Regions from separate parts of the Cobetia sp. genome, predicted to be linked through region 1. Evidence: predicted binding sites of a transcription regulator. Region 1 holds the regulator's gene; each other region holds the start of a gene.
The links. The regulator sigma-54, encoded in region 1, starts transcription at its own class of promoters, with help from an activator protein. The targets are predictions, from matches to a motif close to TGGCACNNNNNTTGCTNT.

Region 1 (3,276 bases):
CGCTCCTTTATCCAGCGGGTTGCCATTCAATTGTAACCCTTTTTGACTACGAGCAAACCCTGATCGGACGCTCTGCAACAGGCTTGACGGCCACCGTCTGGCGATGTTTTCGCACCCTTGCCAGTGGCGTCAGATGTCGTGAGCGTCTGTACCGACAATGCCCAAGCTTTGCGCAAAGATCAACGCTGCGCTGCATCGTGGCTCAGTGCTTGTCTTCAACTCAGTGAGGGGTATCGGAGTGGACTTCAAGGGCACGTCTGGTGGGTGGTGCGTGAAAGACGCGCAAGAAGGCGGGTTTTCGTCGCCAATCCCTGCATGTACGTCGCCTTTCAGGCGCTTCGATTGCGTGGAGCAAGCGGCGTTCCGGGAGGTTCTTCGGGTGTCATCCAGGTGCAATACGCGCAAAAGTGACTTTAAAAACATGCGATTGACGGTGAATGACACTACCGGAATGACGGATTTTCGCCATCATCCTGCGCGCCGTCATGGCTCATGACGGGCAATTGGCGAGCGGTTGTTGGGGTGACAGAGCGCGCGACAGGCGTACCGCTACCCGCGAAGTCAGAGGCTGATGAGCGGAAAATCCAGCGCTTGAGGTTGGAGACGGCTGCCATTGTGGAGGTGAGAGCAGGGCATGGCAGCCGCAGGTGACGCGTCAGGCCAGACGCTTGCGCTCGCTGGAGGAGGGGATGCCCATCGCTTCGCGATACTTGGCCACGGTACGGCGTGCGACCTCGATGCCATCGCTGGCGAGCAGATCGACCAGCCGTGAGTCGGAGAGAGGCTTGCGGGCCGGCTCTTCCGCGATCAGCTTGCGGATGCGGGCACGAATGGCGGTGCTTGAGTGGGCGTCGCCACTGCCGCTGCCACCGACCTGGCTCGAGAAGAAGAACTTGAGCTCGAAGACGCCGCGCGGGGTGTGGATGTACTTCTGGGTCGTGACCCGCGAGATGGTCGATTCGTGCATCTCGACCACTTCGGCGATGTTGGCCAGAATCAGCGGCTTCATGCCTTCCTCGCCTTGCTCGAGGAAGTCGATCTGGCGCGCCATGATCTCGCGGCCGACCTTGAGCAGGGTGTCATTGCGCGATGACAGGCTCTTCATCAGCCAGCGGGCTTCCTGCAGGTTGTCCTTGAGGAAGGTGTTGTCGGCGGACTTGTCGGCACGCTTGATCAGCGCGGCGTATTCCGGCTGGATGCGCAGCTTGGGCAGCGCTTCCGGATTGAGCTCGACCTGCCAGCCATGGCGGGTATGGCGCACCAGCAGATCAGGGATCACGTAATCGCTGGCGGGCTCGCCCCAGGCGGATGCCGGACGCGGGTCGAGCGCGCGCACCAGGCGGATGACGTGGTCCAGCTCGTCATCGTCAAGGCTCAGGCGGCGCTTGAGCAGCTTGCGGTCATCGTTGCCCAGTGCCTCGAGGAATTGACGTACCAGGCGGCGCGCCTGCGCCAGCAGCGGCAGATCATCCGGCAGCAGCGCCAGTTGCAGCAGCAGGCATTCGCGCAGGTCACGAGCGAAGACGCCGGTCGGGTCGAACTGCTGCAGACGCAGCAATACCTGCTCGAGTTCGGAGGCCTTGAGGCCGGGCAGGCCCTGGCCGCGCAGGCCATCGACCAGCTCGTCGAGTGACAGGCTCAGATAACCGGCACCGTCGACGGCATCGATCAGGCTCTCCGCCATCTGGCGTTCACGGCCATCGAGGTCGGTCATCGCCAGCTGCCAGCGCAGGTGGTCCTGCAGGCTCTCGACGCTGGTATTGCGATCGAAGTCCGGCCCTTCTTCACTCCCGCTGCCACTGCCGGAGCTGGTCAGGCTACCGGCGTGGTCCTGGTAGAGGTCCGACCAGTCACTGTCGAGGGGGTATTCCTCGGGAATCTCGCTCGAGGAGTCGGCAGTGGAGATCTCGCTCGAATCCTGTGTCTCGACGACATCCAGCGACTCGTAGTCCTCGTCGAGCTCCAACATGGGGTTGGACTCGAGGGCTTGCTGAATCTCCTGACGCAGGTCGAGCGTCGACAGCTGCAGCAGCTGGATCGCTTGCTGGAGCTGCGGCGTCATGGTCAGCGAGGTGCCGAGGCGGAGTTGCAGGGTGGGTTTCATGGAGTCAGTCAATTCACGGCAAAGGAACGTGCTTACTACGCTATACCGTGACTCGGGGCACTGACAAGTGGTTGTCGTGAATATTCAAGCAACTTGCATGCCATGTTTCCACCAAGGTGGTATGGACGTCATGCATGCGTCTGATGTCAGACATGAAAAAGCCGCTACGCGATAAAATCACGCAGCGGCTTTCGAAGCTTTCGCCTCGCGAGGACTCAGCGCAGCCGCTGACCCTAGAGCGTGAACTCGTGGCCCAGGTAGACGTCGCGCACCTGCTGGTTGGCCAGGATGGAGTCCGCATCACCGTGGGCGATGATCTGGCCATCGCCGACGATATAGGCGGTGTCACAGATATCGAGTGTCTCGCGCACGTTGTGGTCGGTGATCAGCACGCCGATGCCACGGTCGCGCAGTTGACGCACGATGCTCTTGATCTCGCCCACCGAGATGGGGTCGACGCCGGCAAAGGGCTCATCGAGCAGCACGAAATCCGGCTCGGTGGCCAGTGCACGGGCGATCTCGACCCGACGACGCTCACCGCCGGAGAGGCTCATACCGGTGCTGGCGCGGATGTGCGTGATGCTGAATTCCTCGAGCAACTCTTCAAGGCGTGCCTTGCGGCCATTGCGATCCAGGTCCTTGCGGGTCTCCAGAATCGCCATGATGTTGTCGGCCACCGACAGCTTGCGGAAGATCGACGCCTCCTGCGGCAGATAGCCGATGCCGGCGCGTGCACGCTGATGCATGGCGGCAGCGGAGAGGTCCTTGTCATCGATGGAGACGTTGCCGGCATCGGCGCGCACCAGCCCGACGATCATGTAGAACGAGGTCGTCTTGCCGGCGCCGTTGGGGCCCAGCAGGCCGACGATGTCGCCCTGGCGGATCTCCAGCGAGATGTCCTTGACCACCTTGCGGCCCTTGTAGGCCTTGGCCAGATGGCGAGCGCTCAGCGTACGCGGAGTAGCAGCAGTCATGACTCAGTTTTCCTTGCTGGCATTGGCGCCGCGCGGCGTCAGAGTCATGTGCACGCGACCGCCTTCGGTCTGCTGTGCCGTCTTGCTGTTGTTGGCGTTCACCTGGCGCTTGTCGAGGAAGTACTCCACGTAGCCGCCTTCGAAGGTGTCATCGCCTTTCTCGAGACGCGCATTGCCGACCAGCTCCACGCGGCGCTC
Region 2 (3,276 bases), on a different contig from region 1:
CGCCCTTCATGGGTGACGCGCTCGAAGACGAAGAAATCCGGGCCGACATCGAAGACATTCTGGTCGGCATCCGGGTGGAAGCAGGGTTCGTTGCGGCGCAGTGCCATGCGGCGCTTGAGGGCGTGGAAGACCTCATGGGTCGCGGTGTTGGGGCTTGCCAGCAGCGCTTCCAGTTCATCACGCTGCCATTTGCGGCGGTTGATGGCGCGCAGATGGCCATCGCGCTCGACGCCTTCCTGGTGGTTGGGAGTCGCGGTCAGCGAGTGGATGTACAGCCCCGGGATGCCCTGCAGGCTCAGCATCAGGGTCTGACTGGCGATGAAGCGCTCGATCTGCCACGGGTCCTGGCCGCGCCGCGTGCCCTTGAGCGCATCGAAGTAGCTGATGTTGAGCTCATAGGGGGTGTCGGCGCGCCCGGGGTTGGCGCGCATGCTGACGTAGCCACCGAAGTCATGCACCAGCCGCACCAGGGTGTCGCGCTCGTGGTCGGGCAGCAGGCCCTCAAGGGCGCGAACGCCGATACCGTCGTGACTGGCGGTGAAGTTGAAGTAGCTGCAGCCGGAAGGCAGGGACGGCAGGCTGGTGGCCCACTGGGTCAGGGCGCTGGCATCGCCGGAGGTCAGGGTGTGCAGCGTCAGCGGCGGCAGCGTGAACTGATAGATCAGGTGCGCTTCATCGGCCTGGGCGCTGCCCTCGATGGCGGTGAGGTCGTGCTGTGACAGGCGATCGAGCCCGAAGTAGGACATGTTCTCGGCGTGGGGCACGTTGGTTTCGGTGATCAACAGGCTGCCCGGCGCCAGATGGTCGACGATGGCGCGCAGCAGGCGCACCACGGCGTGTGTCTCCGGCAGGTGGATGCAGGAGGTGCCCTGGCGTTTCCACAGGAATGCCACCGCATCGAGGCGGATGATGCCCGCGCCCTGCTCGAGGTAGTAAAGCAGGATGCCGATGAACTCGAGCAGCACATCGGGATTGGCGAAGTTCAGGTCGATCTGGTCATCCGAGAAGGTTGCCCAAAGATGGCGCAGGCCACGACGGGTATGCACCGGCGTGAGCAGGGCAGATGGACGCGGGCGCACGACCTCGGAGACATCGGTGTCGGGGTCCATCTCGATGAAGTAGTCGCGGCCGGGCTGCACGCCGGCCAGATAATCGGCGAACCACAGTGACTCGCGCGAGCAGTGATTGATGACCAGGTCTGCCATCAGGTCGCGCTGCTCACTCAGGCGCCGGATGTCCTGCCAGTCGCCGAGGACCGGATTGACCTCGCGATAGTGGATGACGCTGAAGCCGTCATCGCTGCTCCACGGAAAGAAGGGCAGCACGTGGACACCGGACAGGCTGTCGTCCAGTCGGCTGGCGAGGAAGTCGTGCAGGGTCGCCAGTGGCGCCTCGCCTTCCTGCTGCAGGCTGTCGCCGTAGGTGATCAGCCACTGGTCGCGCTCGCTCCAGAGCGGCTCGCCTTCCGGTACGCGGGGGTTGAGGCGCGTGCGATGGAAATCCAGCACCGTCTCCAGGCGTCTGAGGACTTCTTCATGACGCTGTGGGTAGATCTCGGCGAGCAGGCGTGTGGCGTGCGCCTGGAAATCAGCTTGCGAGAGACGTTTGGCGAGAGAGACTCTGGCGCGTGGCCTGGCGCTGCCCTCGCTCGGCGCAGGATCTGAGGCAGTGGATGTCGAGTGATCGGGAGATGACGTATCGGACATGGGCAATCCTCGTGGCAGCAAAAGCGGTCAGACTCTGCCTCGTGAGCCGCAATGGCAGAGCGTGTCGCGGGTGATCTTCGGGAAGCCCGCCGGTGCAATCCTGCGGGGCCGGTGGCAAGACTGGAAATCACATATCAGATGAAGTCGGCTGGCCGTCGCTTGGTGAAATCCCTGAATGGCGCATCGCTCAGCGGCGCCCGTGGGTGACGGCCTGGCGCCTTTACTCATGAGTCATGCACGCCTCGGGCCAGATTCGTCAAGCCTGCAAGGCAGGACGGCCAGCCTGCATGTGCCGGCTGGCCGTCCTGTCTGGCGTCATGTGGCCTGCGGCCAGCTGACGCCACTGCGCTTCATGACATGCTTTACTTGCGCAGCACGCGATACAGAATCAGCAGAATGACGGCGCCGAGCACGGCGATGACAAAGCTGGCCAGATTGAATCCCGTCACTTCACCGAAACCCATCAGGGTGCCGACCCAGCCACCGACCACGGCACCCAGGATGCCGATGATGCTGGTGACGATGATGCCACCCGGGTCCTTGCCGGGCACGATCACCTTGGCGATGATGCCGGCAATAAGACCGAATATGATCCATGCAATGATTCCCATGTCGCAGCTCCTTGCGTCATCGTGATCAATCTCGCGGCAGAGATCATTCGCCGCCAGTCGTGAAAGGATTTCACGGCTCGGGCAAGCGTCCTTGTGAGGCGCTGCACCCTGATGTCATCTTTCGGTTATCGGGCGGGGATTTCAAGCCTGCCGGCAGGTTGATGGACGCTTTCGCCGCGGTGTCCGCCCCCCCGGGGCGACAATCCAGGAAACTCCTGTCGCCCCTTGGGCGCTCCTCAAGGCTAGTTCAGTCATGTCGGGGCTGACATAGGCTCCCGTGGCGGTGCCTTAACGGTTACAATACCCGCCATTCGCTGTCATTCGGCTGCGCTGCGCCACTTCCTCGCTGTGCTTCGCGCGGGGCCGCAGCCACCTCGCACCCAAGCAGGCTCTCCAACATGCACTGTCCCTTCTGTGGAACTCATGAAACCAAGGTCACGGATTCCCGACTGGTGGTCGAGGGTGACCAGGTGCGGCGGCGTCGCCAGTGCGCGGCCTGCGGTGAGCGTTTCACGACCTACGAAACGGCGGAGCTGGTCATGCCGCGCGTGGTCAAGGGCGACGGTTCGCGTGAGAGCTTCGATGAGCACAAGCTGCGTGCCGGCATGCTGCGCGCGCTGGAAAAGCGCCCGGTTTCCTCCGAGCTGATCGAGGCCGCGGTGGAGCGCATTCGTCAGCGTCTGCGTGCCACCGGCGAACGTGAGATCGAGGCGCGGCGCATCGGTGATGAGGTCATGCAGCAGCTCAAGCGGCTGGATCAGGTCGCCTATATCCGCTTCGCTTCGGTCTATCGTCGCTTCCAGGATCTTGATGAGTTCCGCGCCGAGATTGACCGTCTCGCCCAGGAACCCAGCTTCCTGCCGGGCGAGGAAGACGCGCGGCCCTGATGCCTCGCCACAGGCATCCTTGCAGATGCCCTCGAGGCCTGCGCCTGCTGGCCCTGTCGCGTCACGCTGCGT
Region 3 (3,276 bases), on a different contig from region 1:
CCACGGGAAGTTGGCCGCATAGCGATGGAAGATGGTCCAGCCGGGATTGTGCTGCTGGAAGTCGTCCACCGACTGCTCGACATCGACGTCTTCCAGCCCGCGCGTCACCACGCTCATCGGCACCTCCGGCATGCCCTCGTCGTGCAGCCACTCGGCGGCTCTGGCCCGATTGCCGGGGCGGTCCAGCCAGGCGCAGGCATTGAGCAGCGCGCGAATCAGCGCCTGATGCGCCAGCGGATGCTGCTCCGCCCAGTCCTCGCGCACGCCCAGCACCTTTTCCTGCCCGAAGCGCCAGATATCGTGACTGCCCGCCACCACCTGCCCCATGCCCTGCGCCGCCGCCAGGCTGTTCCAGGGCTCACCGACACAGAAGCCATCCAGCGCACCGCTGGCCAGCTGCGCCGCCATCAGCGGCGGCGCCACGGCGCGCATCTCGACGTCGCGGTCCGGATTGATGCCGCCCGCCGCCAGCCAGTAACGCAACAGATAACGGTGCGAGGAGAACGGGTGCACGCTGGCCAGCTTGAGCAGCGGCTCACCGCGCTGCTTGCGCTCGCGCACATGCGCCGCCAGCGCCTTCGCGACCTGCAACGGACTGGATAGGTCGTGGCCGTCCTCGCCGAGGGTGGCCATCAGCGCGCGCGACAGCGTGATGGAGTTGCCGCCCAGATTGAGCGTCATGGCACTGATCACCGGCGTGGCGCGGCCATCCAGGCCCAGAGTCGAGGTCAGCGGCATCAGCGCCAGCATCTGCGCACCCTGCAGCACACCGGTCTGCAGGTCATCACGCAACGCCGCCCACGAGGGTTGCCACTTGAGTGTCACCGCCAGCCCCTCCTCGCGGAAAAGCCCCAACTGCTCAGCGACCACGAAGGGCGCGGCATCATTGAGTGGCATCAGGCCCAGCGTCAGCTGATGGCCATTCAGGGGTACATCTGTGGGCATCACGCACACCTCTTGAACGATCGAGAGAGAAGGACAGTACGGCGACCGGCTCAGCGCCGACGCGCGGCCTTGAGCAGCTCATCGGCCAGCTCATGCAGGGCCAGGCGCCGGTTCATGGCGGTCTTGCGCAGGTATTGGTAGGCGGCATCTTCACTGAGCCCACGCGTCTCCATCACCACGGCCTTGGCACGATCGACGCTGCGCCGCTGCACCAATGTGGTCTGGGTACGGTTGAGCTCCCCCTTGAGCGCACGGTGCGCCTCGAAGCTGGTGATGGCGACCTCGACCATGCTGCGCACCATCGCTGGCATGACGTGGTCCACCACATAGGCCGAGACACCGGCGCCGGCCGCCTCACGCACGAGGTCCGGGGCATCTTCACTGGCCAGCATGATCATCGGCTTGGGATAGCGTCGCCCCAGCTGGCCGAGATGCTCCAGGGTGTCGCGGCTGGGCAGGTCGGCGTCGATGATCACCGCATCGGGCTGATGCTGCTCGACCAGCGCGTGCAGGTCCTCGTGCTCGTCAACGCGCAGCGCCACCTCGAAGCCGGCGCTCAATAGCGCCTGCTCCAGCGCGGCGGAGCGCTCACTGCGGACATCGACGATCAGCACGGTCACGGGCATGTCAGGTTTCCTTGGGTCGGGCATGAGACTTGCCGTACACCCAAGCAGGATTCGTGCCGCAATCTGGTGCAACCCTGCGGCCAAGGGCCTTCAGAGCGGCCGAGCCGAAAGCGTCGCTGCACTGCAATGAGGCACGCGCCTGCCCGACCCTCCCAGCGCCATTCGCGTGCGCCAGACTGGTACCTCGCGCCTCGATGACGCACCGCCAGCGCGCATCGAGCGCGCACCCAGCCCGGGGCACCGCCTGCGCATGCCAACCTATTGCCCTCGCCAAGCCATTGATCTTCTGGGACTTGTCCCGCCCACACCCCCGCAACTGGCGCGCTACTTGCTTTGTTCCTGTCACTTGCCGCACAGACGCTCTGCTGCCGGCAACCATGGCATCACCGACTGCTGCCATCGCTATCCATGACGTGGACCAGGCTCTTCGGAGTACGAGTGCGTCGAACCAGGCCCCTCAATGACGAGGCGCCCTTGCTGTCGTTCATTCACAGCCGTTCGACCACTCGCCGAGCACACCTGACTTCGTGCCCGGCACCGACGCTGAATCAGGAGCCCACTCATGGATATCCGCAACAAGGCCAGCCGCATCCGGCTGTTCAGCTTCAACACCCCGCAAATGCGCGCCTTCCACATGTCGTGGTTCGCCTTCCACGTCTGCTTCTTCGGCTGGTTCGGCATCGCGCCGCTGATGGCCGTGGTGCGTGACGACCTCGGCCTGACCAAGACCCAGATCGGCAACACCATCATCGCCTCCGTCGCCATCACGGTGATCGTGCGTCTCGCCATCGGCGTGCTGTGTGATCGCATCGGGCCACGCAAGGCCTACACCTGGCTGCTGTGCCTCGGCTCGCTGCCGGTGATGTGCATCGGCTTCGCCGACAGCTTCGAATCCTTCTTCCTGGCCCGCCTGGCCATCGGTGCCATCGGCGCCTCCTTCGTCATCACCCAGTACCACACCTCCGTGATGTTCGGCCCCAACGTGGTCGGCACCGCCAACGCCACCACCGCGGGCTGGGGCAACCTGGGCGGCGGCACCACCCAGATGCTGATGCCGCTGGTGATGGCCGGCCTGCTGATGCTGGGCGTCGAGCAGACCCTGGGCTGGCGTCTGGCGATGGTCGTGCCGGGCATCGTGCTGTTCCTGACCGGTATCGCCTACTACTTCTTCACCCAGGATGCGCCGGACGGCAACTTCAGCGAGCTGCGTGAGCGCGGTGAGCTGCCCAAGGCCGAGAAGGAATACAGCATGCGCGCCACCTTCGGCGCGGCAGCACGCGACATCCGCGTCTGGGCCCTGTTCCTCGTCTATGGCGCCTGCTTCGGGGTCGAGCTGACCATCAACAACGTCGCCGCCATCTACTTCTTCGATCACTTCGATCTCGACCTCGCCACCGCCGGTCTCATCGCAGGGCTGTTCGGCCTGATGAACCTGTTCGCCCGCACCCTGGGCGGCGTGTTTTCTGATCTCTTCGCCCGCCAGTCCGGCCTCAAGGGCCGCGTGCGCTGGCTGTTCATCGCGCTGCTGTGTGAAGGCGTGGCGCTGGTCGGCTTCGCCCAGATGGAAACCCTCGCGGTGGCCATCGGCATCATGCTGGTCTTCAGCCTCTTCGTGCAGATGGCGGAAGGCGCGACCTTCGGTATCGTGCCCTTCGTCAATCGCAAGGCACTCGGCGCGGTCGCCGGTATCGTCGGTGCGGGCGGC

Region 2: the regulator sigma-54 is predicted to act here: its motif matches at 1,939-1,956, upstream of AC4FAH_RS02770 (sugar phosphorylase).
Region 3: the regulator sigma-54 is predicted to act here: its motif matches at 1,613-1,630, upstream of AC4FAH_RS03840 (ANTAR domain-containing response regulator).

The regions. Positions count from the first base shown of each region.
Region 1 covers NZ_CFDJES010000039.1:2,054-5,329, forward strand. Annotated here, with positions in the region: gene AC4FAH_RS05905 (RNA polymerase factor sigma-54) at 656-2,104, opposite strand; gene lptB (LPS export ABC transporter ATP-binding protein) at 2,338-3,078, opposite strand; gene lptA (lipopolysaccharide transport periplasmic protein LptA) at 3,082-3,276, opposite strand, start outside.
Region 2 covers NZ_CFDJES010000013.1:12,407-15,682, reverse strand. Annotated here, with positions in the region: gene AC4FAH_RS02770 (sugar phosphorylase) at 1-1,706, opposite strand, end outside; gene AC4FAH_RS02765 (GlsB/YeaQ/YmgE family stress response membrane protein) at 2,069-2,317, opposite strand; gene nrdR (transcriptional regulator NrdR) at 2,716-3,204, shown strand.
Region 3 covers NZ_CFDJES010000021.1:5,455-8,730, reverse strand. Annotated here, with positions in the region: gene AC4FAH_RS03845 (CmpA/NrtA family ABC transporter substrate-binding protein) at 1-945, opposite strand, end outside; gene AC4FAH_RS03840 (ANTAR domain-containing response regulator) at 996-1,571, opposite strand; partial or broken gene AC4FAH_RS03835 (NarK family nitrate/nitrite MFS transporter) at 2,134-3,276, shown strand, end outside.